DNA from 2 places in the Levilactobacillus yonginensis genome. Region 2 is predicted to be linked to the other one. Evidence: predicted binding sites of a transcription regulator. Region 2 holds the regulator's gene; the other holds the start of a gene.

Region 1 (14,782 bases), 600 kb from region 2:
AACAGGATGTACTGTAATTTGAGCGTCCCAGCTTGTGCGCTACCAGTCAGGTTGGTACGAATGGCATATTCTGAGGCGTTAGCGGCACGCAGCTGTTTTTCTATGGTCCGAACCAGGCCTACTCCCAGTTGCCCCTTACCGGTCGTTTCAATAGACAATTTGCCATGCTGTGGATCAGCTAGCCGATTGAGGTGGTGAACAGTTGGCTGATTGATCAGCGTCAAGTTGTGAGCGTTCAAGTTCTTCAGCTTGAGCGTTTGGATGACATCTTTGACGGTGTAATCAGCGAGGCGGTCATTGCCAGATGAATAATAATTGACCATCATAGCTAGCTGATTATTCAGTGGGTAACCGTCGTGTTGGAGTCGTTGGTAGATAAATCGGTCAAATTGGCCGCGGTCGTTGAAACTTACGGGTGAAGCCAACTTTAGGCCGTCATTCTTGACCGTTTCGCGGTAATAGCTACCGTCTTTTAAGTAGCCCCACCAAACTCAGCCGGTTGCCCGGTGGTTACCGCTAACGACGTAATAGTAGTGGGCAGTTGTGGTACCGTGGCTGAACCAGGCTTCGCGATTGACGTGCCAAGTTGTATGTGGATAGTTACGTAGATTATGTAATTTACGGGTGTGCGTGTTGTTCCAGAGATAGTGTGTGGCTGCATTACGGTTGTGAAAGACCTGCGTGTAAGGTAAGTTATGACTTCTGTTTAACTGATAGCTACTTGCCTTAGCCGTTGTGACGCCACCTAAACAGATGCTGAGAATTCCCAACATCAGGGTCAAACTGAATTTCTTCATACAAATCCCCTCCCAAGTCAGTATACCAGTTTAGCTAACCAATTTAAGGGCGAATTGGTACAGATTATTATGAGTTGCTTCGGCCAGCCAGACCCGGTATAGTTGGGCTTAACTTAAGATGACACTAGGGGTGCCAAGCGGCTGAGATGGCAGATGCCAATCCCTTTGAACCTGTTGAGTTAATGCTCGCGAAGGAAAGTGTGCGGTTGATTGGGGAGAACCCTAGGACCCTCGTTTTGCGGTGAGTAGAACGGGGGTCCTTTTGGGTAAAAAAACTGGGGAGTGAGTTAGATGTCTAAGAAAGTTTATCCCATGACATTAACGGCCATGTTAGTGGCATTAGGCGTGATTGGTGGCAGTTTGTTTTCATTTTCAATTGGGGTTGCTAAGGTAGCACCCATGCAACACTTGATCAATCTAGTATCAGGCGTGTTATTGGGACCGTGGTGGGCCGTTGCACAGGCCTTTCTCACTTCGTTGATTCGTAATCTTATGGGTACGGGAACGGTGCTGGCTTTCCCAGGAAGTATGATTGGGGCCTTTCTCAGCGGCTGGCTCTTTCGGTTGACGGGTAAACTGGTAGCGGGATTATTTGGAGAGATGGTGGGCTCCGGAATCTTAGGGGCCTTGGTGGCTTACCCAGTGGCCGCGTGGTTAATGGGAACGACGGGAGCAGTTTGGCTGTTCCTACCGAGCTTTTTCATGAGTGCAATGGTGGGCGCGTTAGTGGGTTACGTCCTCTTGAAGAGCATGTGGTCGACCGTGATTGCCCCTCAATTGACGAAATTGCGGGGAAAATAAAAAGACGCTCAAAAACAGCGCCTAAGTGATTTCTAGATTCTATTTTAATAACGCATGACTAGTACGAGCGTCATATTTCAAGTGCGTGATCTTACCAGAAACATGCTTGAAATGCTGTCCTGACTTACGTTTTCCGTATTTCTGTAAGGTGAGTTTCTTTCCGTCACGGGTGACTTTGGTGTAAGACCAAGACTTTTCTAGAGTGTCATATGCCCGTAGCCGATAAACGCCGCGGCTCTGGCGATAGACCAGGTGATTGCCCCCATAATCGTGACCACCAAAGTTAGTCATCACGAAGAGCCACTTCTTGGTTAAGATCATAGCATTGGTTGAAACTTCGGTGTCGTGGCCGCTGTGATGGATCCGGTGTTGCGTCCAAGAACCCCTGAGGGCTTTTGGCGTCCCAGTTGTCCACTTTGACTTGGCTTGTGCAGTCGTGGTTCCCCAACCAAGACTGCCAAGTAGACCCGCCGCGATAGCGACACTTGTTACAAACTTATTCATATAAATCCCCTCCGATGGGGACAAGTATAGCAAATGTTTTAGCTGTAAGCCATTTAATCTCAATTTACTGGTTTTCAATTCTTGAAAAAAGTCTTAAACTTTCATCAGGAGGTTTTTCCTGTGAAAGAACAAGCAACGTTGTCACGAAGGACAATTTTACTAATGGCAGTGGTGACGGGGGTCATTGTTGCCAATTTAAACTTTATTCAACCGATTGAAAACCTGATTGCGGCAGATTTTAATTTATCTAAGGCCGTGGTGGGGATGCTGGCCATGGTGACCCAGTTAGGGTATGCGTTTGGTCTGTTACTGATTGTTCCGTTGGGAGACATTTTCAACCGATATCACCTGATTCAGTTTATGATGGGGCTTTCAATTCTATCCTTACTCTTAGCATTTTGGTCGCCGAACGCGGGCATCTTTGCAGTTGCCACCGCTTTAGTGGGAATTACATCGGTCGCCCCACAGATCATCATTCCGTACGCGGGTTACTTAGCACCATCCTTACAACGGGGCAAGGTGTTAGGGATTGTCTTGAGTGGGCTCTTGACCGGAATTCTATTGTCACGGTCGTTTAGCGGACTCCTAGGTAGTGTCATGCCGTGGAAAAATATCTATTTAGTGGCGGCAGCTATTGACTTGGTATTTTTGGCAATCGTTCACTACCAGCTACCACATGATGCTCGGGGCCACCAAAATCTACGGTACTGGCCAGTGATTCGGATGTTGCCTAAGTTATTTGCAACCCAAAAGCCTTTACGTGGAGCCGCCATCAATGGTTTCTGTCTCTTTGGCATGTCCAACGTGCTCTGGTCAACGTTGGCTTTCTACTTAGCGGCTCAGTACCATCTGGGCAGTAACGTTGCCGGGTTGTTGGGTCTACTCGGGGTTGCGGGAGTAATTGCCGCACCGATGATTGGAACACTGGTTGATCAGCGTTCGCCCCGATTGACCGTGGGCCTGGGGATGGTTTTTTCCGGCGTTGCTTTCGGAATCTTTTGGTTGGTTGGTCACTGGTTACTGGGCTTGATCGTCGGAATTGTGTTGCTCGACTTGGGAACGCAGTTTAGCCAGGTTTCTTGCCAAGCAATTGTGCAGTCTTTGAATCGTAAGGAAAGTAGCCGGAATAATTCGGTCTTCATGTTCAGCTACTTTTTGGGTGGTTCGATTGGTACGCTGACGGCAACCTGGGCTTGGAGTCACGCGGGCTGGAATGGTGTCTGTGGCGTTGCCGTGGTCTTCCTGATGTTAGCGGTACTCAGCCACTTGATTATTGATGAGCCTGACAAGTTGGCAACGGATTAGGCGGCCTTGGCTGCCCCGTTCAGCAATTTTAATTTAAAAGAAGTAGAAAGGTTTGGGACAAAAGTCTCAGACCTTTTTTGCGTTCTGAACATGTGTGACAAAAGGTAGTCAACTCCGCTTAACGCCGCTAGATAAACAACCCAAGACCGGGATTATTCGTCTAGCAACGTTAAGACTGGTTGACTAACTGTCCTTTGGCTTACTCTTTTCTTTTGAGTTAAAAGTTGACACAATGTCACTTTCGTGATAATCTCCTCAATAGTGACACGGTGTCACCTGCCTTGAAAGGAGTCTTAACAGTGCCCTCATCGACATTTGAAAATTTATCATCAGACAAACAAAAACGAATTATGGCGGCTTTGCTAACGGAATTTTCCACTCACAGCCTAGCAGATGCGCAGGTTGCAAGAATTGTGAAGGCCGCGGGGATTGCCCGGGGCGCCTTCTATAAATATTTTGATGACCTGACGGATGCCTATCAAACCTTGTACCGACAAGCAATGCAGGAAATTCATCGTGATTTCAGTTCTCAGGGAACGGCGCAATTTTCTGCAGAGTCGTACTATCAAGCGGTGTCAGCGTTTGTGGATCACTTTAGTGGCAGTCAGTACGATCAACTGGTTAGACGACACTATGGAGAAAATGAAAGTCTTTTGCCGGAGACACCGATCTCAGTCGACTTACCAGTGGTGGATTGGGCGGCAATGACGCTAAGTCACGCAACGATTAAAGAAATCATGCTGGCTCCCGCTAACCGGGATGCCGCGCTGGACCGATTTCGCCAAGCTTTGCAACATTTAGAAGAGTAGGAGGGACGCCTGTGTTTTTAGCACTAAGAGAGATTCGTCACGAGAAGCTGCGGTACGGCTTAATCGTTGGCATGATCGTTCTAGTCACGTACCTGGTATTTGTACTGAGCGGTCTGGCCTATGGCCTTGCCCAGCAAAATACGCAAGCGCTAGATACCTGGAATGCGAGCAAGATTGCACTCAACAGTGATGCCAACGATAGCTTGTCGCAGTCATTGATCACGAAACAGACGACCGATAAGTTGAGCCTGACCAAGCATGAAGCCTACGTTGGTCAAGCGGGGGTGGTGGCCAAGGCTAAGGGACAGGCCAAATTATCGGCTCAGTTCCTGGGGATTCAAGACAATCAGTTTATCTACCATAGATTAACGACGGTTGCTGGTCATAAGCCGACCACCAATCATCAGATTTTAGTGGATGATAGTTTTAAGGATAATGGTTATCGGTTGGGTGATAAGGTAACTCTGAATTCACTGACTGGGAAGTATCAGATTGTCGGCTTTACCCACAATGCCAAGCTCAGCGTGGCCCCCGTCGTATACGGAACGTTGCCAACTTGGCGGGCGTTGAGCCATGTGATGCCCGCGTACCAAGCCGGGGGAATTGTTTCTGACCGATCGACCTTTAAGGGGGCCGACGGTAGTTTACGGACACTGAGTCTCAGCCAATTCATCAATAAATTACCCGGTTACTCTGCTCAAAATATGACGTTTAGCTTCATGATCGGTTTTCTCATGATTATTGCCATGGTGGTGATTGCCGTCTTCCTCTACATCTTAACCATGCAGAAACTGCCGAACTATGCGGTACTGCGGGCACAGGGGATTCCAGCGAAGGTGCTGGTCACCACGACGCTCACTCAGGCCTTGTTGCTAGTTGTGGGTGGTTTGCTGATTGGGGCCGGGTTAACCGCTTTGACCGTATCAGTCTTGCCGTTCGGCGTACCATTGGCCTTTAACGTGCCACTGTTAGCGGGAGTGACTGGTGGCATCCTGTTGACTGGGGTGATTGGCGCTTTGATTCCCGTCCGAATTATTTTGCACGTTGACCCTGTCAGCGTGATTGGAGGTTAAGAATGATGCCAACGTTAACTTTGAAAAATGTGAATAAAACCTTTGGTCACGGTACCAACGAGGTTCAGGTCCTGACTGACGTTAACTTTGAAGCCGTTGCTGGCGAAGTTAGCTTGGTGATTGGGCCGTCAGGTTCCGGTAAGAGCACTTTTTTGACGATTGCCGGGGGGATTCAGACGCCTACGTCGGGGGAAGTATTGGTTGAAGACCGGTCATTTCTAGCCTTGTCGGGGAAGGCGCGGGACGCTTTTCGTCTAAATCAGATTGGCTTTATTCTACAGGCCTACAATTTGGTACCATATCTGACGGTTGCAGATCAATTTAGGCTGGTTGACCGGGTTAAAAAACAGGGTAACCTGTCAGCGGCAAAGCTCGCAACCCTGTTGGAACAATTGGGGATTGCAGAATTGACCCAACAGTATCCCGGGGAACTTTCTGGTGGTCAAACTCAGCGGGTGGCGATTGCGCGGGCGCTGTACCAGAATCCTGAAATTATTCTGGCTGACGAACCAACGGCTGCTCTGGATAGCGACCGGGTTAAGGTCGTAGGGGGTCTATTACACGATTTGGCCAAACAGCATCACAAGGCCATCGTCGTGGTGACTCATGATTTGCGGTTGCAGGAGTTTGCGGACAAAACGTATACCATTATGGATGGCCGTATGACGTTGTCTTAAAAAAATAAAAAAACTTTTAATCGATCGTGCTAGTTTTCTTAGAAAACTAGGGATAATTGGTCTAGTTTTCTGAAAAAGGGTTGCCAGTGGCGGTGGCCCTTTTTCATGTTTTCAGGGCCTTGAATTGGTATAGACTGATTGTTTGGAATAACCGAAACTAGCCAACCATAATGCTCAGTCCGTCACGAAAGAAAGCGTTTACAAGGAAACGTGTAAGCGCTATAGTGTATTTGCTGATTATTTATGAAGGGTGAGGACGATTAACATGAATCGACATTTAAGTACTTTTTTCATATTCACATTCGGAGCGTTAGGTGGCCTACTATTCGGGTTTGATACCGGGATTATTTCGGGGGCTTCACCATTAATCGAACATAACTTTAGTTTAAACATTGCCCAGACGGGATTCATTACCTCGTCCGTCCTGATTGGGTCTTCAGTTGGGGCACTGGGAGTGGGACCATTGGCTGACCGGTATGGCCGGAAGCGTCTGTTGATTTTAGCAGCTATCATGTTTTTGCTGGGGTCATCACTGTCCATGGTCGCCGTTGGGTTCTGGTCCATGGTCATTGCCCGGATTATCTTGGGCTTAGCCGTTGGGTCTGCGTCAGCTTTAACGCCAGCCTACTTGGCTGAATTGGCTCCCGCAGAACGTCGGGGTTCACTGGGGACGTTATTCCAACTGATGATCACCTTAGGGATTCTGTTGGCTTACGTTTCTAACCTGGGCTTCTTGCACCATAACCTGCTGGGTGTCCGGGACTGGCGGTGGATGTTGGGGTCAGCTTTGATTCCAGCCGCACTGCTGTTGATCGGTGGCCTGTTATTACCTGAATCACCACGGTTCTTGGCTGAACAGGGTAAAAATGATGAAGCCTTAAGTGTTTTAAAAATGTTACGTAAAAGTAGTGGTGACGATCCTAAGAAGGAATTGGCTGACATCCAAGTCGTTGCCAACCAACCTAAGGGTGGCCTGAAGGAACTCTTCACAGTTGCTCGGCCGGCCGTTATCGTTGCCGTCGGTATTATGTTGCTCCAACAGTTAGTTGGGATTAATTCCGTGATTTACTTCTTACCACAAGTGTTCATCAAGGGATTCGGCTTTCCTGAAGGCAGTGCCATCTGGATTTCGGTTGGGATTGGGATCGTGAACTTTGTCGTGACCGTCTTGGCAACATTTATTATGGATAAATTCAATCGGAAGACCTTCCTGATGTTTGGGTCAATCGTCATGGCAGTTTCACTGAGTGTACTTGCGGTGATGAACTTCACCATGGATGTTCAAACCGCAGCCGTACCAACCATGATTTTGATTGCGATTTACATCTTTGGGTTCGCCATTTCTTGGGGACCAATTGCCTGGGTTACCATTGGTGAAATTTTCCCATTGAGTGTGCGGGGAATCGGTTCTTCCATTGGGTCCGCTGCCAACTGGATTGGGAACTTCTTAGTTTCACAATTCTTCCTGGTTATGCTGGCATACTTCCATAACAATGTTGGGGGCCCATTCGCTGTCTTTGCCGTCTTTGCAGTTCTTTCTATGTTCTTCGTCCACTACTTGGTTCCTGAAACACGGGGCAAGTCACTGGAAGAAATCGAAATGGAATTACGTCATAAAGATAAGCAGGCTGAAATGTCAGATAAATAAATCAGAAGAGAGTGAGACAAAAGGCGGTTAGTCAATGAGCATTAACGTCGATAGACGAACAATCCCGGTCCTGGATTGTTTGTTTATCGGGGTTAAGCGGAGCTGACTGCCTTTTGGCGCACGTTTCGACCATGTATGTTCGGAGCGCAAAAAAGGGTTCAGGACTTTTGTCCTGGACCCTTTTTTGGCCGGTATGCGACACAGTGTCTGAGTGGTTACTGAAGGTAACGCATTATTGAAACAAAACTCTCTAATTCAGGTTAAATACTGCTAGTCCAACTGAGCTAGTTGCGTGGTGAGTTCCTGACGGAGGGCTTGCTTAACGACCGTTGGCGCCGTTGTTAGCTGGGCCTCGTGCCCCAGATAGAGGCACCACCGGGCGAAGTCACTTAGCTGCTGTGGCTGAGTAATATCCACGGTGCATTCGAGCTTGGCTGTCTGTTGAAAAGGATCCAGAAACTGCAGTGCTGCGGTAGGATGCGGGTGTTGGCGGAACTGTTGAATAGCCGTGGCGCGTAAAGATAAGGTAACGTTGGGCTTAGGACGGGCAGCCTTGATGGCGGCTGCAATCACTTGGGGATCCAACGTTTGAGCCTGGGTAACGGGTGTAATGTGCTGAATGGCTGTCACGGCGATTTCTCGAAAGTGTTGTGTCGTCAGGTCCCAGGCATCGACGTACCAAGCATCCTGACGACTGTATACGTGGCGCACCCAGATCGTGCAAGTGGTATCTGTCAGTTGGAACTGTAATTGTCGGTTGGTTAGGCACGCGTTGAGTAAGGTCTTAAGCATGGCTGGCGCAAAGTCGGTGAGCTCGGTCAGTTTGGTGTTGGCTGGATTAGTGTGACTAAAGATTAGAAGCTCTTGCAGCGTCAGGAGGTCATCTTGCTGGGCTTGGGAGGCAATTGCAACGAGCTTTTCGGTCAGCGTATTCCGGTTCTGCAGGTAGGGTAACTGGGTGTTCAGGGTCGCCAGAAAGCTCACAAACAGGGCCTTGAGTTCCTCACTGTTGAATTGAACAGCTGGAAGCAGTTGATTCTTCATGACTGCGTAACCGCCATCGCGGCCGACATTTGCTGTCAAGGGCATGCCGAGTTCCTGGATGTTATTTAGGTCACGGATTACCGTACTGCGCGAGACGTGAAAGTGGGTCATCAGTTCACGAATCGTAAAGAATTGGCGGTTATTGATATAACGCATCATTGTATTGACCCGAGCCGTTTTATTCATGAATTTCCTCCTAATGGTGTCAGTTTTTGAAACTATTAATTTGTATACTGAGTCTATCATCTTAAGGAGGCCACGACAATATGGCAAATTACACGATTGAAACGAAACCAGCATTCACGGTTTTAGGGTTAGACACGGTCTTAACGGGCGGGTTCCCAGAAATGGGCCAACAGAAGCAGGACTTCTGGCAAAAAGTTACCGCCGACCACGCGCTGGACCAGCTGCCTGGTATCAATGACTATCTATTCGCTGTCAACGAAGCTATTAATGGTGAGTTTCACTACTATGCCGGTCGACAGGTTGCTGCTGACACGCAGGCGGCGGCTGGGCAACGGCTGATTGAATTTCCTGCCGGGAAATACCTGGTGATCACCGGTACGGCAGCGGATCAAGTGGGTCTTTACAATTCCCTGGAAGGCCCCGCCTTCGGTGAAATTCTGCCACAGTTGGCTGATTACGCCTACGTAGGTGGCCCTAACACGTCTTACATGACTGGAACGGATGCCAATGGTGTTCACGGTGAGATGTTGGTTCCTTTAGTCGAGAAGTAGGTTAGGGAGGCTGAACCGATGAAACACGAATGGCGTAAGGCTGAAAAAGCTTGGTATCTGCCGAAAGAACCGCAAGTATTGACGTTACCCAAGCTGAATTTCATTACGATTACGGGAGTGGGAGATCCGAATCAACCGGCCTTTGGTGAGCACGTGGCGGCGCTCTATCCCGTTGCGTATGATTTGCGGATGGCACTGAAGCGCGGCGAGTTGGGCGAGCCTTACGCGTATACCGTCTATCCGTTAGAGGGGGTGTGGTCCACTAGTGATGGCTCACGGGGAACCACTCTCAACAAGGCAGCACTGACGTATAAAATTATGCTGCGTCAACCCGACCGCCTGACTGCGGATGATTTTGCTCAAGCGCTCGCTCGGGTTCGACAGAAGAAAGACAATCCTTGGCTGTCGCAGGTGAAGTGGGAAACGTACGCGGAAGGGTTGGTCCTACAGACCATTCATCACGGTCCGTTTGATGATGAACCTGCAACCTTTGCGAAGTTACAGGCGGTTTTAAGGGAACGCGACTATCGTGTTATCCCCACGATGGGAGATTATTGGCACCGAGAAATCTATCTCACCGATGCACGGCGCACGGCACCGGAAAAAGCGAAAACGGTGTTGCGATACCGCATCGAACAGGGCACGAAGTAGTGATTGGTTAGTCAATTACGATACTGAAAAAGCCACCCAGCCGGGTGGCTTTTTCAGTAATACCAATCGTTTCAACTAGGGTAGCGGTGCAGTGGTTGACTGTTAAAGCTATCTAGGTTACTCGGTTAGCAAAAATCATTCAGCGTCGTAAGCAGCTTGGAAGATCTTAACAATGTCTTCTTTCGTTCCCTTACGAGGGTTAGAGAAGGCGTTACCGTCTTTCAAAGCGTTTTCGGCCATCAGTTCGAAGTCTTCAGGCTTAGCACCGATTTCCTTGATAGACTTAGGAATACCAACGTCTTGTGACATTTGCTTCATGGCTTTGATAGCTAATTCAGCAGCATCGCGGGTTGATAAGCCGTCCGTGTTTTCACCCATGATCTTAGCTAATTCGGCAAAGCGTTCTGGGCAAGCAATGATGTTGTATTCTTCTACGTATGGCAGAAGTAGGGCACAGCAGACACCATGAGGAGCGTCGTATTGGCCACCGAGTTGGTGAGCCATGGCGTGAACGTAACCCAAGTTGGCGTTGTTGAAGGCCATTCCGGCTAACATTTCAGCTTCGACCATCTTGGTCCGGGCATCCAGGTTGTGACCGTTAGCAACGGCTTCACGTAAGGAAGTTTCAATTAACTTGATAGCTTCGATACATTGTGAGTCGGTGATGGGGTTGTGGTCCACAGAAACGTAGGGTTCGATGGATTGAACAAAGGCGTCCATCCCAGTAGCGGCAGTTAAGCCCTTAGGAACGTCCAGCATCAAGGTTGGGTCGTTGAAGGAAACCAACGGAATGTTCCGCCATGAAACAACCACGAACTTCAAGTGAGTTTCTTCGTTCGTGATAACGGCGTGACGGGTCAGTTCTGAACCGGTCCCGGCAGTCGTGTTCACGGCGATCAGTGGTGGTAGAGCCTTGTCGAGCGTTTCGATCCCAGCTAACTTGGTGATGTCATCACCGTTAGTTAAGATGATCCCGGCACCTTTACCAGTATCATGGGCAGAGCCTCCACCAACGGTAATGATGGCGTCCGCACCGGATTCTTCATAAAGTTTTTTAACTTCTTTAATGTTACGGATCTTAGGGTTTGGTTCAACGTTGTTGTAAACAACGTAGTCAATACCGGCGGCCTTTAATGAGGCCAACGTTTGTTGAACGGCACCGCCTTCAAGACCTTCAAGGAACTTATCAGTAACGATGACGGGCTTCTTCATGCCAAGAGTCTTTGCACGATCACCAATCTTGTTAATAACGCCAGGGCCAAAAAAGTTGACACTGGGCATCAGAAAATCATAACTACGTTCAGCCATAAAGCAAATGCCTTCTTTCAGAAGTTTTGAAAACCATTAGTATCAATTTCACAATGTAATTATAGCCGAAATACTTACAGTTGACAACCGCTTTACTAAAAAGATTGTTAATTTATTTACAAATCGTTTCTAGCCTTGCTATTAAGGCTTTTCAGTTAACGGCTGAAATTAAACCGTTTGATTTCAAGTTAACCGTCCTGACTATGAAAATTATGATGTATTTCACGAGCAGGCACGAATTAGCGCTTAAATACACCCTTTTAGGGCCGGCATCTAATGAAAAGAAAAATATTAATCGTATGATTTATATTTCGCGTTAGCCATTGTAGTTATTGATTAGATAGCTTAAAATTAACTTATTGGCACATCATTTATACATAGAAAAGTTTTATGCGGAGGTAAGACAACATGAAAGTGAGAAAACACTGGCTCATTGCAATTGTGGCACTGTTGGCCGTTGGTGGTTTAGCTGGATGTTCATCTGGCGTGAATGATCAAGCTAAGAATGCTGATCAGGCGAGTTCAAGTAATTCATCCAATGCCAAGACGGCGAAGGATGAGTCCATTTTGAAGGAAGCTCAAGAATTAAACGCGGATGGTAAATACAAGAAGTCCAACCAAAAGTTAAGTACCATTGATCTAGCTGACTTAAACAAGAAAGGCTTTGGTACGCTGAAGACGGAATTCTTCAACCTGCAGAAGAGTAACGATAAATTCCTGTTGAAGAAGAGCCAGTCCGGTAGTAAGACCGCTGCTACGAACAATGGCGGGTCAACGACGTCCAATACTGCGCCAACGACCAACAATAGCTTCAATAGCTATGGGAAGTTCACTGGGGATTACTACTTTTACAACGATGATGATGGCGACCGGCAACAATCCAGTCTGACCATTAATTCTGACGGCACTGTGATCCAAAACAATAATGACGGGTCCGCATTCCACGGGTCCGCCACGGTGAAGAGTTCTGGTGAGACAGGCGTTCTGTCCTATGATGTGACGTCAGACACTAACGATACCAAGAGTATCAATGCAAACGTTGAAGTTGATGTCGTTTGGAGTAACGGTGAACACGAAACCTACTATGGCTACATGTCATATGACGGTGATTCCGTGCTGACCGATGGTAAGAGCTACGATGGCGACCTGGTCAACGAAGTTTGGGTTCACTATTAAAGATTAATAATTAAACGATACACGGGGGACTCTCTAATAATTGAGAACTTACCCGTGTATTTTTTAATCAAATTGAAGGGAGTCCCATATGAAGAAATGGGTTTTAATGAGTCTGAGCGCATTGGCCGTTGTTGCCTTAATAAGTGGTTGTCAGAAAAAGACGAGCAATAGCGACAAGGAGTCAGTGGATCAGGCGACTCGGTCAAGCACGAAGGCTCAGTCATCTCGCAAACAAACGGGTAGTTCTGTCGGTAAACAGCGGGCGACACCAGTTAAAACCAAACAGTCATCGCCGTTTAAGCAAATCGTGGCACAAACCATGGGCCGCTTAAAGGGACAGAATGCCGTCTACGTTCAACCGGTTGGGAGCGCAGCCTATCAGTGGCACGTTAAGTCACAGAAGGCTGCAAGTGATATCAAGCTGTTTATCTTAGCTACCGTATATCAACAGGTTCAGACGGGGAAATTTAATTTAACGGCCACGTACACGTTAAAGGATAGTGACAAGGTCGGGGGAACTGGGAGCCTGCAGGGGATGGCGGCCGGAACCAGGTTGACGAACCAAGAACTCTTGAAATATATGATGACGGTGAGTGATAATACGGCCACCAACGTGGTGATTCGTAAGGTAGGTGGCTTTGACGCCGTCAATCAAGAGATTAAACGTCTGGGAGCCACTCAGACAGTTCTCCAACGGAAGATGATGGATCAAAAGTCGTTAGCAGCGGGTAAAGATAATATGACCTCGGCCCGTGACTTGGGGCAATTATTAGTGAAATTGTGGCAGCACCAGTTGGTTTCAAAGTCGGCTGATACGGCGATGTTGAAGTTGATGGCGGCCAATACTAATCACAGTAAGCTTCCCAAGCTGCTTCCGAGTGATCGACAGATTTATAACAAGACTGGTGAGTTTGACACTTACGGGGTTGAAAACGATGCAGCAATCTTTGTGAAGGGCAAACGGGCCGTTATTGTGGTAGCCCTGTCACAGGGTGGCACGTTGGCCGAACAGGTTGCGGCCATGAACCAGTTGGGCAAACAGGTCGATGCAGTGGTCTTTAAGTAAGTGACTTAGATAATTCGAAAGATTCACCACGGTTAGCTGCAGAAGCCGCTATAATGGGAGTTAGTTAGGGTAAATTAGCACTTAATTTTAATGGGTAGGAAGGGATACAGATGAAAGACATTAAGGCCCATCGTCAGGCTGAACAGGTGGTGTGGGCTAAGCGTCAGCAACAGGAATTAAAGAAGCTTCGCGGAGCTCAGTGCCACTTGTATTTAAACGTTGGGGCCTACCTACTGATTTCTGTGATTGAGTTTTATCTAGCAATCATTGGCCATTCGCAAACCTTGCGAGCAGATGCTTTCAACAATCTGTCTGGTATTATTTCGACGGTCCTCCTGTTGGTTGGAATCTACATTGCCCGGGATATCCACGATGATGATTTGATGGGCCAACCGTTGCCTGAAGAAGACGGCAATGGTAGCCAGCGCCTACAACTGACCCGGTTTCATTACGAAACGGTCTTCACGATGATTACCGGGATCGTTATGATTGCCATTGCGGCTAGCGTTATCTATGGTGGCGTTCGGGGGTTGATGAACCCAGCGACTCAGGAAGTCCCGCAGGCGATTACCCTAGTGGGTGCTGGAATTGCGACCGTAATTATGGTTGGTGTTTGGTGGTTAAACAAGCGGGCTGGTCGGAAATTACAAAACGCTGCGTTGACTGCGGCTGCCCAGGATAGTTTAAGTGATGCGGTCACCAGTTTAGGAACGATGCTAGCCATCGGCGGTGCCTTATGGTTTAAGGTTAGCTGGCTAGATGGCGTGGCCAGCATTTTAGTGGGGATCTATATTCTAATGGCTGGTGTGCGGATTTTTCGGGAAAGCAGTTTGAACTTAGCAGATTACTTTGATCCAGAAGTAGAGGATAAGTTTCGTCAAGCTGTTAATGAGTTTGAGGCAGTTCAGGAGGTTGCGGAACTCAAGGCCCACTACAACGGGAACGTGGTTACGCTGAATTTGGTGATTGTCGTGGATCCTCACATGGAGGTCCGAGATAGTTATCAACTGGGCGAAGAAATTGAGGCACGGATGCGCTGCCAATTTGGAATTGTTGATACCGACGTCATGACGATTCCTGGCAGCTAGTTGGTAAAGTTTTTGAATGAAAAGAGGAGACTCAGACGGCTGTCTGGTCCTCTTTTTTGTTATCAATCAGTTATTAATAATTTAAGGCTGATAATTGA
Region 2 (14,782 bases):
GATTTTAGCTGGTGACCATCCCGACGTGGTTACGGTGATTCCTGATGGTCAACGGATCAAAGTGGACCAGGTTCGGTACCTCAAGGCCGAGTTCACCAAGAGTGCGGTTGAGGGTAATCAGAAGATTTTTATTGTGGATCAGGTCGACCGGATGACCACGAGTGCAGCCAATAGTTTGCTGAAGTTTATTGAGGAACCCGTGGGCAACACGGTGGCCTTGTTGCTGACAGCTAACAAAAATTTGATTTTACCTACGATTCTATCGCGAACGCAGGTGGTTGATTTCTTGCGGGTGGCACCACAGGCACTGGCCAGTGCCTTAGCCGATGCTGGAATTGCGCCCAGCCAGCGCTACCTATTAGCCACGTTGACGGAAAGTGTGCAGGCAGCGCAGGAGCTAACGACCGACGATTGGCTGAAGGACGCCCAGACCAAAGTTGGCCAGTGGTTTACAGCTTGCTGTCAGGGCGATGAGCGCGCATTTGTTCGCGTGCAATCTGAACTGTTACCCTTGGCGTTGAATCGTGATCGCCAGGGAGTTCTCCTAGATATGCTTGTGCAGGTTTGGCACGATGCATTGCGGCAACAGGCTGGTGAAGCGGGCGACCAATTAGCATTTCCACAAGTGGCCCAGGTCAGCCAACAGGTCGCACGGCAGTTGACCATTGATCAGTTAGTCACGATTGTGACACTGACTTTGGCCACCCGCAGTCAATTAGCGGGGAACATGAATTTTCAAACAATTTTAGAAGCCTTAACTTTACAAATCCTAGCGCAGGTAACGCGTTAAAATCAGGTTAGCACTGGAGGGTGGCAGTTTGGATAAACAGGAAGTATACGATCAATTTAAGAGTCTTGAAGCGCAGTTGGACCAAATGTCGGCCCAGTTCTCTGACTTACAAGCAGAGATGACTAAGGTTTTTGAGCAGAATGCGGAATTAGAAATTGAAAATCAACATCTGCGGGATCTGGTCAGAGAACTCCAGCGCACCTTGCCGGAAGACCCCGAGACACCCCAGGGATTATCGAAGTCCCGACAGATTCTGGAAAAATTGTATGAGGAAGGGTTTCACGTGTGTCGAGAATTTTACGGGACACGGCGTAAGCAAGACGAGGAATGTGCCTTTTGCTTAGAAGTTATTTATCGTGATCAGTAGGAGGCAATAATGGAACGACGACGAAGTTTTCAGCGTGACGAGGAAGGGCACCTATACCTGGTTCCCACGCCAATCGGTAATTTGGATGACATGACGTTTCGGGCGGTTAAGACGTTACAAAATGCGGATCTGATTGCGGCAGAGGACACGCGTAATACGCAGAAGCTCCTCAATCACTTTGAGATTGAGACAAAGCAAATCAGTTTTCACGAACACAACACGCAGGAACGAATTCCTCAGCTTATTACAAAGCTGCAAGCGGGGATGGACATTGCTCAGGTCAGTGATGCGGGGATGCCTTCCATCTCTGATCCGGGCCACGAATTGGTGAATGCCTGCATTGAAGAACACATTCCGGTGGTACCTTTGCCGGGTGCTAACGCTGGTTTAACGGCGCTCATTGCCTCAGGTTTAGCCCCACAACCATTTTACTTCTACGGTTTTTTAGACCGGAAGCCCAAGGATCAACGGGCGGAAATTGACAGTTTAGCTCAACGGCCAGAAACGTTGATTTTTTACGAGGCACCACATCGGTTAAAAAAGACGCTACAGAATTTAGCTGCTGGTTTTGGTGATGATCGGCCGGCCGTTTTGTGTCGGGAGTTAACTAAGCGCTACGAAGAATTTTTACGTGGCTCCTTAGCAGAATTGGCCGATTGGGCCACCAATGATACGGTACGGGGCGAATTTGTTGTCTTAGTTGGCGGTAATCCAGCGCCTACTACGACTGCCACTACGGCCGTCGACCTGAGTGAACCCGTTGAAGTACAGGTTGACCGGCTAATTGCGGCTGGTGATAAGCCTAACGCTGCCATCAAAGAAGTAGCAAACCTTAGAGGGGTTAAGAAGCAAGAAATTTATCGACAATATCACCATTTAGACAAGGAGTGACCTAGGTGGCCGCAAATGAGTTTTCAGAAACACACCGTGTCGTTTATTACGAGGTAGATGATACGGCCCACTTGACCCTCGCCATGTTGATCAACTTATTTGTGTTGGTCTCCGAGGACCAGAATACTGCCTTGAACCTGACTACCGATTTTATTAAGAGTCAGGGTGTGGGCTGGGTGGTTACCCAGTACCATATCCAAATCAACCGCCTGCCACAGACTGGGGATGTGGTGACTGTCAAGACCCGTGCCACCTCATACAACCGGTATTTTGCTTACCGAGAGTACTGGCTATTCGATGCCACTGGTCAACAACTGGCCTATGGAGAAGGTATCTGGGTAACGATGAGTTATGAGACCCGGAAGATTGCGACAATCCCTGACGCAGTCATGGCACCATATGCCAGTGAGCAACAGACCCGCTTGCCACGGTTGCCACGACCGGATCGGGCTGACGCAACGTTGACGGGAGTCTTTAAACCTTACGCGGTGCGGTATTTTGATATTGATAATAATGGTCACGTGAACAATGCGCATTACTTTGAGTGGATGCTGGATGCGTTGCCAGCTGATTTTCTTCGGCAACAGCAACCAACGGACGTCAAGATTCGGTTTGAAAATGAAGTCCAGTATGGGCATCAAGTGATCAGTGAGGTTCGTCGTTCGACACCTACAACCACCCAACATACCGTTAAGCTGGGAACGACCACGGCGGTGGAAGCCACGGTTACTTGGAAAAAAGCCTAAAGCTGAAAAATCAGGCAGGTAAGGTGTAGCCACGACGGCTTTGTGGTAGTATAGTAAACTGATAAAGACAGTCAACGGAAAAATCAGCCGGACGTTGAGCGGTGACACCGCTTTTAGCGTTTCCGGAATTTTAAAAGTTATGGCGAAACACAGTGAAGGGGAACGTAAGCAATTATGAAGATTTTAGCAATTGATACATCAAATCGACCGCTGAGTGTTGCCGTCTTAGATGACAGCACGGTGTTAGCTGCCATCACGGTAACCGTTCACCAAAAACATGCAGAGTACTTGTTACCCGAAATTGAACGTTTGATGAGTATGGCTGGGTTAGAGCCAACAGACCTGGACCGTATCGTTGTGGCAGCTGGTCCGGGCTCTTATACCGGAATTCGGATTGCCGTGACAACGGCTAAGACACTGGCTACAACGTTGAATATCGAACTGGTAGCCGTATCAAGCTTGGCTACATTGGCTGCTAATGTGCCAGTTGAAGGGGCCTTGGTGGCCCCACTATTTGATGCTCGTAATCAGAATGTATTCGCTGGTTTATATCGGATTAAAGACGGTCAACCAACGGCAGTCATTGCAGATGGCCATACGAGTATTACAACTTTTTTGGAAGCCGTTAAGGAATATGCAGAACCTGTCTGGTTCTTGGGAGATGCTGATCACTTCACTGATCTGATTAACACCACTGTGTCAGCTGCCACACCACGAATTAGTTCTTGGTTGAACTTGCCACAAGTGGCGACAATTGGCTTATTAGGACAGCAAATGACGCCTGTGAAGGACGTCGACCGCTTCGTGCCCAACTATCTTCGTTTGACGCAGGCTGAAGCCGAATGGCGCGCTAAGAATCCGAAAGAGGACGTCGAATCATATGTTGAAAAAATTTAAAGTCTGGTATAAAAATATATTTGGAAGTCGAAATGAGCTTGCCCGTGAGGAAGCTATGGACGTGAAGAACCACCGGGTAGAGATTCGTGATGTCACTTACTTCGTGGCCAAGGCATTGTTTACCGACATTCCAGAAATGATTGAGATTGAAAAGGCGGTCTACGCGGGTAAGGCACCGTGGGATTCAACGGCGTTTGCCAATGAATTACGGCGCGAGAAAGACCGGTTGTACTTAGTGGTACGGAAGGATGACCGGCTGTTGGCTTTCATTGGCAGCACGTTTGATGATCGGACTCGTGATGCTCACATTACCAACATTGCCGTCTTACCAGAATTTCAAAGTCGGGGCTTGGGCCGTTTCCTATTAGGTGTCATGATCAAGAAGGCGCGTCAGATGGGCTATAAGTCCGTGAGTTTAGAGGTTCGAGTTTCAAATCAAAATGCTCAAAAGCTGTACCGTGAGTTGAACTTTGAACAATCTGGCATTAAGCGGGGGTATTACTTCGGTGATCATGAAGACGCTGCTGATATGACGTTGTATTTAAATGATGAATCTGATTCAGACTAAGGCGAGTTGGCGCTTGGCCGCTCGTTTTTTTTGTGAGAATGTTTGGGAGTTTAAAAAAGGGAGTGAGTCCAACGGATAAGCGAAATTTAATTTTAGCATTTGAGTCGAGTTGTGACGAAACGAGTGTGGCGGTGATTGAAGACGGACGTAAAATCTTGTCCAACATTGTGGCAACTCAGATTAAGAGCCACCAACGGTTTGGCGGCGTTGTGCCCGAGGTTGCCAGTCGGCATCACATTGAAGAAGTAACGTTATGCATCGCTGATGCTTTGAACGAAGCCCAGGTCGGCTATGATGATTTGGACGCCGTGGCTGTGACTTATGGTCCTGGTTTGGTTGGGGCTTTGTTGATTGGTGTGACGGCGGCTAAGACGGTGGCTTTTGCCCACAATTTACCCTTGATCCCGGTTAATCATATGGCGGGACACATCTATGCGGCCCGTTACGTGGAACCAATTGAATTTCCAGCTATGGCGCTGTTAGTTTCAGGAGGGCATACCGAGCTGGTTTACATGCCAGCTGAAAATGAATTTGAAATCATCGGTGAAACGCGGGATGACGCTGCCGGTGAAGCTTATGACAAAGTCGGCCGGGTCATGGGGGTTAACTACCCAGCTGGTAAGACGGTTGATGAGTGGGCCCACCAAGGCCACGATACGTTCAAGTTTCCCCGGGCAATGGAAAAGGACGACAACTTCGACTTTAGTTTTAGTGGGTTGAAGAGTGCTTTCATCAACACCACGCACCATGCTGATCAGATTGGCGAAACCCTGAATAAGCAGGATTTGTCCGCTAGTTTCCAACAGGCGGTCGTTGATGTTTTAGCTGAGAAGACCCAGCGGGCACTGGCTGATTATCCCGTTAAGCAATTGATCTTGGCTGGTGGTGTGGCTGCCAATCAGGGGCTGCGTGAACGTTTGGAACGTGATTTATCCAGCAATCCTACGACTCATCTAGTTAAAGCTCCCCTCAAGTTGTGTGGCGATAATGCTGCCATGATTGGGGCGTTTGCCTACGTGGCGTTTAAGCACGGCGTCTTTACTGACGCAACGTTGAATGCTGATCCTAGTTTGGAATTCGACTGGGTGGCTGATCCCGTTAAATAGTTTAAAGATTGAAAGTCTTTGTGTTGCGGTTAAGCCAGATATAACGCTAATATTACCCGGTAAGCCAGGCAATTCAGTGTGTCTTTCCACCTTACCGGCCACCAGCTCGCACAGATTTCCTTTGCCAACTAAAAATTGTGAATTTACTATCAAGTAGCTCGTAAAGAATGGTATTCGCAAGACCTTCTGCTGTTTATTAGGATAAATTGCAATCAGAGACGGCGGAATCGCTAGCCTGCGGGGTGCGATTACATGAACTTGACGGTATCAGTGCTCGCTAATACTGGATTAGGGCAGATGATTTATCTTTCAACGCCTAGTTAAAAGAATACAATGGTATCAGAAAAGGACGGTCACATTTAATGCGACCGTCCTTTTTGCTGTGCGTTATTGTTAGGATTAGTTGTGCTTACCGATAATGAAGGCATACCCACTATCCATATTTGAGCCACTATAGGTAGTCCGATACGTACTATCAACGATGTTAAGGCCAATTTGGTAGTTTTTTGAGAGGTGTTTTAACTTGTTGGTCGTGTACCCGTAGGAAGCTAAAATTGCTTTTACTTTCTTGATGCGTGTCTTTACGGGTGTATTTTTACTGGCATTCAGGTAAGCAATTATTTTTGGGAATTTAACGACGGTATACTTGGTCAAATCAGGTTTGACAGAATATGGTGACGGAGCAATGTCGGGGAAGTAACTCGCATTAGTTACTGCAGCAATGTTTGTCATGTTAAGCGTTACTTTGTTATTCGGAAACAGCTTGATGATTTCACGAGTTATTTTTTGAGATGGCGATTTTTTGAGATAACTAAGGTAGTCACCATTGTTTACAAAGAAGTCTAAGAGCACATAATTTGATCTAAGCTCCTCCTTGCCGAATCCTAATTCTAAGTTACCATGCCAAACGTATCCCGAGACTAGGTCATTATGCTTTTTGTTGTGCCCAGTGACGTAAGTGTACTTAGCGGTGGTCTTGCCGTGCTTTAGTATTTCGCTACCACGGCCATACCAAGAGTTGTTGGGGTAGTCTTTCAAATAAAACTTTACCTTGGTATGTTTAGCATTCCAGACTGCAATCGACTTCTTTGGATATTTAGCACGATTAATGGTTGTTTTTTGCCAAAATGATTGTTTTTGAATCGAATATTTAGTCTTAGCTGATCCAGATTGTGATAGACCAAATATTGCGATAATGGCAATGAGTCCAGCTATTAGCAACTTTTTCATGGTATTGTCCCCCTAATTTTTAGTTCCCCGGAATCGATGTTCAATGAATTATATCATGTTTAAGAAGGCGGTTTCTAAAATTGTCAGCTATTATTAGATAAAAAATGGGGAGGAAACAAGAAGGGGTTAACCACTCGCCGGCTCCGGTAGAATTGGAAATTAAAAAAGGACCCGAGATGGTTGTCTCAGGCCCTAATGCTATCTGGTTTAAACTAAATCGCGTTAATTCTCAAATTCCTCTAACGCCAGGCTTTTTTCAGTCCAGTCAGTCTCGGTATTGTCGAGTTCTGTCGTAATTCGGGTCAAATCAGCTTGAAGATCACCGAGTTTGCCGGCGTCGTTAAAGTTTTCCGGTGCACTCATTTCGGTTTCAACTGCGGTCTTTTGCTTTTCTAAATCGCCGAGTCTTTCTTCAAGCGCGTCTACTTGCCGGCTTAATTTCCGTTTGGCTTTTTGCTGTTCCTTCTGTTGTTGATAGTCGACCTGCGTTTGCTTGGGAGCTGTGACCGTTGGGTGAGCAGCCTCTGCTTCAGCTGCTTCTTTGGCAGCATAGGCATCTTGCTCAGCCTTCTTAGATACGTAGTAATCGTAGTCACCCAAGTAACGCGTAGTGCCCGTCGGTGCTAGCTCAACGACTTGCGTGGCTACTTGGTTGATGAAGTACCGGTCGTGGGAAACGAAAAGAATGGTGCCGTCAAACTCGTTCAGGGCGGTTTCTAACACTTCACGACTATCGATGTCTAAATGGTTCGTTGGTTCGTCCAACATTAAGAAGTTGTCGTGGCGCAGGGCCAGTTTCGTTAAAAGGAGCCGGGCCCGTTCCCCACCACTAAGGCTGTGGACAGATTTGTCGACGTCACTTCCAGTAAAGAGAAAGCTGCCTAGAATCGAACGAATATCGCCCTCCGGTGTAGTGGGATGATCGTCCCAAAGCTCATGCAAAACGGTTTTCTTATCGTGGAGTGTCGCTTGATCTTGGTCGTAGTAGCCGGCATCCACACCGGTACCAAAGATGATTTGGCCCTGAATAGCCGGGATTCGACCGAGAATCGTTTTCAAGAGAGTTGATTTTCCAATCCCGTTGGGACCAACAATGGCAACAGCCTGATGTTTCTTAATATCTAGGTTAACGGGCTGACAGAGAATCTGATCATCGTATCCAACTGCACCATTAACGACGTCCAGGACCACGTTACCACTCTGTCGGTGGGGCTTAAAGGTGAACCGGGCAACTTTTTCGTCACCCTCAGGCTTATCCATCTTGTCCATTTTTTCCAACTGTTTCCGGCGAGCCTGGGCTCGTTTGGTTGTGGAAGCGCGAACGATATTTTTATTCACAAAGTCCTCAAGTTTGCCGATTTCAGCTTGTTGCTTGTCGTATTCCTTCCATTCCTGGCGGAGCCGTTCGGCCTTTGATGAAATGTAATGGGAGTAGTTACCAGGGTAGTGAACCAAGCCCCCGTGTGCCATATCGTAGACGTCGTTGACTACGTGGTCCAGGAAGTACCGGTCATGAGAAACAACCAGGATAGCGCCCGGATACCCCTGCAGGTAGCCTTCCAACCAGGTTAAGGTTTCAACGTCCAAGTGGTTGGTGGGTTCATCGAGGATTAAGAGGTCGGGGCGTTCCAATAGGAGTTTCGCCAGGGCAAGCTGAGTTCGCTGACCACCGGATAGTTCATTGATGGGTTTGTCATAGTATTCCTCACCAAATTCAAATCCATGCAATACGCCGCGAATTTCGGCCTGATAGCCGTAACCATTTTGGTCGCTGAAGTCTTGTTGTAATTGATCATAAGTGGCACTGACCTGTTGAAAGCGTTCTTCGTCCGCAATGACGGTGGGGTCACTCATATCGACTTCTAATTCGTGAATCCGATTTTCCATGGCACGGAGTTTTGCGAAGACGCTCAGCATTTCGTTCCAAACGGTTTTGGTGGAGGCCAGGCCAGCATTTTGTGCTTGATAGCCCATTGTCAGGCCACGCTTGGTGGTGATCTGGCCAACGTCAGGCCGGGTTTCTCCGGCAATCATCTTGAGCAGAGTCGACTTACCCGCGCCGTTACGGCCAACGAGAGCGACTCGACCGTGTTCAGGGACATCCATACTGACATTCTCAAATAAAACGGTGGCACCAAACCGACGCGTCACTTGTTGCACTTGTAATAGAATCACGTTGAACCAACCTCCTTATGTTCGAAAATTCAATTTTAATTTTTTTGGAAGGGATGCCAGCGGGGAATTACCACTGCTGGTAAATTTAATGACGGCTGAAGACTTGAGTCCCTTAATTAGTTATGGCAAGTTTATTAAAGTTAGTGAAGAATTTAGATGTGACAAGTTGAGACTTGATCAAGCGCTTTTTGGTGAGTAATTGCGAACCGTAATCAGCGAGTAAACCGCGATGGGACGCTACCAGCCGTGGGGGCTAAGCACAATGGTTACCAATACAATCTATTTTATCATATTCTGACTCTAGACCGAAATTTGTAAAAAATTGTGAAAAATATTTGCAATTTGTTTCACAAGACGAGTGGTTATGCTATAATCTTTAAGAAAGTTAATTTCACAATCGGATTGTATTTAAAGTGTATGTTGTCATTTACGGAGTGACAACGAGTGCTATTGATTAGGAGGGCCCTCATTTGACAGACCAAAAGATTCCCCGCGCAACAGCTAAACGGTTACCAATTTACTACCGTTACCTGAATATTTTGCTGGACGCGGACAAGACACGTGTTTCATCGACCGAGCTATCAGAGGCCGTTAAAGTTGATTCTGCAACTATTCGGCGTGATTTTTCCTACTTCGGTGCCCTAGGTAAACGAGGTTACGGATATGATGTCGAAAGTTTATTGAAGTTTTTCAAGAAGATCTTGAACCAAGATCGCTTGACCAACGTTGCCTTGATCGGTGTTGGTAACTTGGGTCACGCGTTGTTGAATTTCAACTTTCACCAAGACAGTAATGTTCGGATCAGTGCAGCTTTTGACGTGAATGAAGACATCGCAAACACCATTCAGAGTGGGGTACCGATCTATCCTATGACTGATTTACGAACGCAGCTGGAAGAACAACAGATTGAAGTGGCAATTTTGACCGTGCCATCACCCGTTGCACAAGAGGTAACGAACAACGCCATTGCTGGTGGTATCAAGGGTATCTTGAACTTCACACCACTGCGGATCACGGTGCCAAAAAACATTCGGGTACAAAACGTTGATTTGACCAACGAGTTGCAAACGTTGATCTATTTCTTGGAACATTATAACGATAAAAACTAAGCAACGCGTATTGCAATGCGTCACTTAGGTGAGGGGAAGCCGTGATAAAATCATGGCTTCTTTTTTTGCGTTGACGAAGAATTGAAAGCTTTGAAGGCTAGTCAAACCTGCTGTAGCAATCGTGCTAGCACCTAAATTAGGAAACGGAGTGGGTCATTTAATCAGCTATGGTGGCATAGGCCCCATAACAGGCGGAATCTCTGATCGTCGTAGTGCGAAGAGATTTGGTCGTAGCAATGTTGCTAATGCTGGGCTGACACCAGTAGTTTATTTTTCAGCCTTCAGCCCCAAACAAAGGTCAACGGCTATCAAATATTTAATTTTTCGCGAGCTTTCATGGGTGCTAAGGCATTTCCGGAAACGGTTGCAAAATAGTTTGTCAAATTCCTTGATTTTTAGCGAAAAAAACCATATATTAGATATTGTGATTAGCACTTATGTTAGTCAAGTGCTAACAGTGCTAAAAAGTAAGTTTATTGGAGGGATTCAAGTGTTAAAACCATTAGGAGACCGCGTCATTTTGGATCAACCACAAGAAGAAGAAACCACGGTTGGTGGCATTGTTTTGGCAAGTAATGCGCAGGAAAAGCCTTCAACGGCAAACGTTGTTGCTGTTGGTGATGGCCGTGTGTTAGACAATGGCGATAAGGTAGCCCCAACTGTTAAAGTTGGCGACAAGGTATTGTTCGACAAGTATGCCGGCACGGAAGTTAAGTACCAAGACTCGACGTACCTTGTTTTACACGAAAAGGACTTAGTTGCAGTTGTTGACTAACCTTTCCCACTGATACAGAGCGTAATTAAAAAATTTAGTATGAGGTGAATTAGAATAATGGCTAAAGAATTAAAGTTCTCTGAAGACGCACGTAGCAAGATGCTTGCTGGTGTAGATAAGTTGGCGAACACCGTTAAGACCACCTTAGGACCTAAGGGTCGTAACGTTGTTTTGGAACAAAGCTACGGTAACCCAACCATCACTAACGATGGTGTGACGATTGCTAAGTCCATTGAATTAGACGACCATTTCGAAAACATGGGTGCCAAATTGGTTTCCGAAGTTGCTTCCAAGACCAACGATATCGCTGGTGATGGGACTACGACTGCGACTGTTTTGACGCAAGCCATCGTTAACGAAGGTATGAAGAACGTCACTGCTGGTGCCAACCCTGTTGGTATCCGTCGTGGGATTGAAAAGGCAACAAACGCTGCCGTTGAATCTCTGCACAAGATGTCTATCGACGTTAAAACGAAGGAAGATATCGCCCAAATCGCTTCTATTTCTTCAGCAAGCAAGGAAACTGGTTCCTTAATTGCTGACGCTATGGAAAAGGTTGGGAACGATGGGGTTATTACGATTGAAGAATCCCGTGGTGTTGATACCAGCTTAGACGTTGTTGAAGGGATGCAGTTTGATCGTGGGTACATGTCACAATACATGGTTACCGACAACGATAAGATGGAAGCTAACCTCGACAACCCATACATCTTGATTACTGACAAGAAGATTGCCAACATTCAAGATATCTTGCCTGTTTTACAAGCCGTTGTTGAACAAAGTCGTTCACTCTTGATCATCGCCGATGACATCACTGGTGAAGCTTTGCCTACGTTGGTTCTGAACAAGATGCGGGGAACGTTCAACGTCGTTGCTGCTAAGGCTCCTGGCTTTGGTGACCGTCGTAAGGCAACCTTGCAAGATATCGCTATCCTGACTGGTGGGACTGTCATCACCGATGACCTGGGTCTTAACTTGAAGGACACAACCATTGACCAATTAGGTCAAGCTCAAAAGGTTAACGTTACCAAGGACTCAACGACTATCGTTGAAGGTGCTGGTTCTAAGGATCAAATCGCTGAACGAGTTGCTGAAATCAAGGGTCAGATCGATGAAACCTCTTCTGACTTTGACAAGGACAAGCTCAAGGAACGTTTGGCTAAGTTAGCCGGCGGGGTTGCTGTTGTTCGTGTTGGTGCCGCAACTGAAACGGAATTGAAGGAACGGAAGTACCGGATTGAAGATGCTTTGAACGCTACCCGTGCCGCCGTTGAAGAAGGCTTTGTTGCTGGTGGTGGTACTGCCTTGATCAATGTTATTGGAGACGTTGCGAAGGTTGAAGCCGAAGGTGACGAGTTAACTGGTGTTAACATTGTTCTGCGTGCCTTGGAAGAACCAGTTCGTCAAATCGCTCAAAACGCTGGGGTCGAAGGCTCCGTTGTGGTTGAACATTTGAAGGGCGAAAAGCCAGGCGTTGGGTACAACGCTGCTGATAACAAGTACGAAGACATGGTTAAGGCTGGTATTACCGACCCAACCAAGGTTACCCGTTCTGCTCTGCAAAACGCTGCCTCCGTTTCCGCATTGTTGTTGACGACTGAAGCTGTGGTTGCTGAAAAGCCAGAAGACCATCCAGCACCAGCTGCACCAGCTGCTAACCCAGGTATGGGCGGCATGATGTAAGCTTCATCAATTTATTGATAATGAAGGCGTCGATCCGTTGTGGGTCGGCGTTTTTTGTATTGGCGTACCGATGATGCGTTTGGTAGCCACCTCTTTCAGCGACATGGCAGGGGAGCGTCTTTATCTGGTAACGTCACGATACGTGTGGTGAACTTTCGTGAGGAAGTGAGTGGATAAAGTGCTGTTAAATCAATCTTTAGGGGCAGCAATAAATCAAAGTAAAAAACAACCCTTTATTTCTCTCACGCTTTGCCGGATAATGGAAAAGTTCGGTTGCCAAATATTCGGTTGCGAAGTCAGAGATTTGTGGTAATGTTTAGCTAGTTGTAGTAGAATTACGTCTGCATTCGAACTTGAATTAAATCAAGCAATTATACGGCGGGTGAATGCCCGTTTTCATTATTTATGGAGATAAGGAGTAAATAGTCATGTGGCGTTATTTAAAGCGGGTTTTAATTGGAAAACCCCTCAAGACCATGGACGAAGGCGGTCAGGCACTAACCAAGTTTAAAGCACTGGCTCTCTTGTCGTCTGATGCGTTATCTTCCGTGGCTTATGGTACTGAGCAAATCACCACAGTCCTAATTACCTTGTCAGCGGCTGCATTGATGTACCAATTGTGGGTTGCTGCACTGGTCTTAGTTCTGTTATTTGCGATTACGCTTTCTTACCAGCAAATTATTCATGCCTACCCATCTGGTGGGGGCGCCTACGTTGTAGCTAGTACGAACTGGGGACAATCGGCGGGATTGATTGCCGGTGGTTCGCTGCTCGTTGACTACATGTTGACCGTGGCGGTTTCCACGACTTCTGGGACTGAAGCGATTACGTCGGCAATTCCGGCGCTATATCCGTATTCTGTATGGGTATCAGTCTTAATTGTGATTGGTATTATGTTGTTGAACTTACGGGGGATGCGTGAATCGGCAGCGTTTCTAACGGTTCCCGTTTACCTCTTCATTCTGATGATCATTGTGATGATTGGGGTTGGGTTCTACAACATTGTGACGGGTAATATCACGTATCACGCGGCGGCCTCGTTTAACGGTCCCGTCCAAGGCATGACGCTGTTGCTGTTCTTCCGAGCCTTCTCGTCTGGGTCTTCTTCCCTGACGGGGGTGGAAGCCATCAGTAACGCTGTGCCCAACTTCAAGGAACCGAAGCGGCACAATGCTGCGGCGACCTTAGCCATTATGGCGGGTATCTTGGCCATCTTCTTCGCTGGGATTACGTTCTTGAGTTACTATATGGGAATTCGCCCACAAAGTAACCAAACCGTCTTGTCTCAAATTGGGACCGGGGTCTTCGGGCACGGGGTCTTCTATTACATCCTTCAGTTGTCCACTGCGATGATCTTGGCAGTGGCAGCCAACACCGGGTTCTCAGCCTTTCCAATCTTGGCTTACAACCTGGCTAAGGATAAGTTCTTACCCCACGCCTACCTGGACAGAGGGGATCGGTTGGGTTACTCTAACGGAATTATTTCTTTGGCCGTTGGGGCTATCGTTCTGATCTTTATTTTCCATGGGCAAACGACCTTACTGATTCCACTGTATGCGGTTGGGGTTTTCGTACCATTCACGTTGTCACAATCAGGAATGATTATTCACTGGTTTAGAACACGTGAGGGATTCTGGCTGGGTAAGGCCTTTATCAACTTAATTGGGGCTCTCATTTCTCTGGTCCTCGTGATCTTCTTACTGTTCTTGCACTTCGGTAATGTTTGGCCATATTTGATCATCATGCCATTGATCCTGCTGTTGTTCTACCGAATCAATCAGCATTATCACAATGTGGCTAAGCAATTGCGGGTTGCTGCTAAGGAAAAGGCGGACATCCATCAATACGATGGGGCAACGGTCATTGTCCTGGTCAGCAACATCACGCGGGTAACGTCTGGTGCCATTAATTATGCACAGTCCATTGGGGACTACGTCATTGCGATGCACGTGTCTTTCGATGAAAACCCTGAGAAGGAGCATAAGACGGCTCAAGAATTCAAAGAGGAGTTCCCAGACATACGGTTTGTGGATATCCATTCCTCCTACCGGTCGATTGCGACGCCAACGTTGCGGTTCTGTGATGTGATTGCGAAGCGGGCGGCGGAGCGGAACTTTACGACTACGGTCCTGGTTCCCCAATTCGTTCCTCGGCATCCTTGGCAAAACGTTTTGCATAACCAAACGGCGTTACGACTACGGACGATTTTGAACTCGCGGGAAAATATCATTGTCTCGACGTATAATTATCATTTGAAAGAGTAGTTGTCGAACTGAGCTGCTAATTAACCAGTCAATCGACACTGATAAAAAGACATTGGGACCTCGTCTCGATGTCTTTTTTTGTTGTTGGAAATTGAGGTGGCCTTATTTGGAAAATGACTGGACACATTCCTCATAAGATAAATAAAAAAAGGTCCTCCCGGCTTGGGAGAACCTTGAGAAG

What was found. The regulator Rex, encoded in region 2, represses fermentation and respiration genes when NADH is low (regulators of the CRP and FNR family bind a similar motif). The targets are predictions, from matches to a motif close to TTGTGAANTANTTCACAA.
Region 1: the regulator Rex is predicted to act here: its motif matches at 11,459-11,476, upstream of AB3Y94_RS07625 (iron-containing alcohol dehydrogenase).

What each region holds. Positions count from the first base shown of each region.
Region 1 covers NZ_OZ061549.1:1,595,649-1,610,430, reverse strand. Annotated here, with positions in the region: gene AB3Y94_RS07685 (hypothetical protein) at 1-425, opposite strand, end outside; gene AB3Y94_RS07680 (hypothetical protein) at 492-797, opposite strand; TPP riboswitch at 914-1,011, shown strand; gene thiW (energy coupling factor transporter S component ThiW) at 1,089-1,598, shown strand; gene AB3Y94_RS07670 (hypothetical protein) at 1,638-2,102, opposite strand; gene AB3Y94_RS07665 (MFS transporter) at 2,223-3,407, shown strand; gene AB3Y94_RS07660 (TetR/AcrR family transcriptional regulator) at 3,707-4,216, shown strand; gene AB3Y94_RS07655 (FtsX-like permease family protein) at 4,228-5,289, shown strand; gene AB3Y94_RS07650 (ABC transporter ATP-binding protein) at 5,295-5,966, shown strand; gene AB3Y94_RS07645 (sugar porter family MFS transporter) at 6,232-7,614, shown strand; gene AB3Y94_RS07640 (helix-turn-helix transcriptional regulator) at 7,885-8,844, opposite strand; gene AB3Y94_RS07635 (GyrI-like domain-containing protein) at 8,925-9,395, shown strand; gene AB3Y94_RS07630 (GyrI-like domain-containing protein) at 9,414-10,046, shown strand; gene AB3Y94_RS07625 (iron-containing alcohol dehydrogenase) at 10,182-11,354, opposite strand; gene AB3Y94_RS07620 (hypothetical protein) at 11,763-12,530, shown strand; gene AB3Y94_RS07615 (serine hydrolase) at 12,619-13,596, shown strand; gene AB3Y94_RS07610 (cation diffusion facilitator family transporter) at 13,707-14,684, shown strand.
Region 2 covers NZ_OZ061549.1:999,771-1,014,552, reverse strand. Annotated here, with positions in the region: gene holB (DNA polymerase III subunit delta') at 1-790, shown strand, start outside; gene AB3Y94_RS05010 (DNA replication initiation control protein YabA) at 819-1,157, shown strand; gene rsmI (16S rRNA (cytidine(1402)-2'-O)-methyltransferase) at 1,167-2,048, shown strand; gene AB3Y94_RS05000 (acyl-[acyl-carrier-protein] thioesterase) at 2,054-2,794, shown strand; gene tsaB (tRNA (adenosine(37)-N6)-threonylcarbamoyltransferase complex dimerization subunit type 1 TsaB) at 2,969-3,691, shown strand; gene rimI (ribosomal protein S18-alanine N-acetyltransferase) at 3,675-4,259, shown strand; gene tsaD (tRNA (adenosine(37)-N6)-threonylcarbamoyltransferase complex transferase subunit TsaD) at 4,322-5,365, shown strand; gene AB3Y94_RS04980 (hypothetical protein) at 5,765-6,595, opposite strand; gene AB3Y94_RS04975 (ABC-F family ATP-binding cassette domain-containing protein) at 6,818-8,770, opposite strand; gene AB3Y94_RS04970 (redox-sensing transcriptional repressor Rex) at 9,241-9,879, shown strand; gene groES (co-chaperone GroES) at 10,370-10,654, shown strand; gene groL (chaperonin GroEL) at 10,712-12,337, shown strand; gene AB3Y94_RS04955 (APC family permease) at 12,766-14,601, shown strand.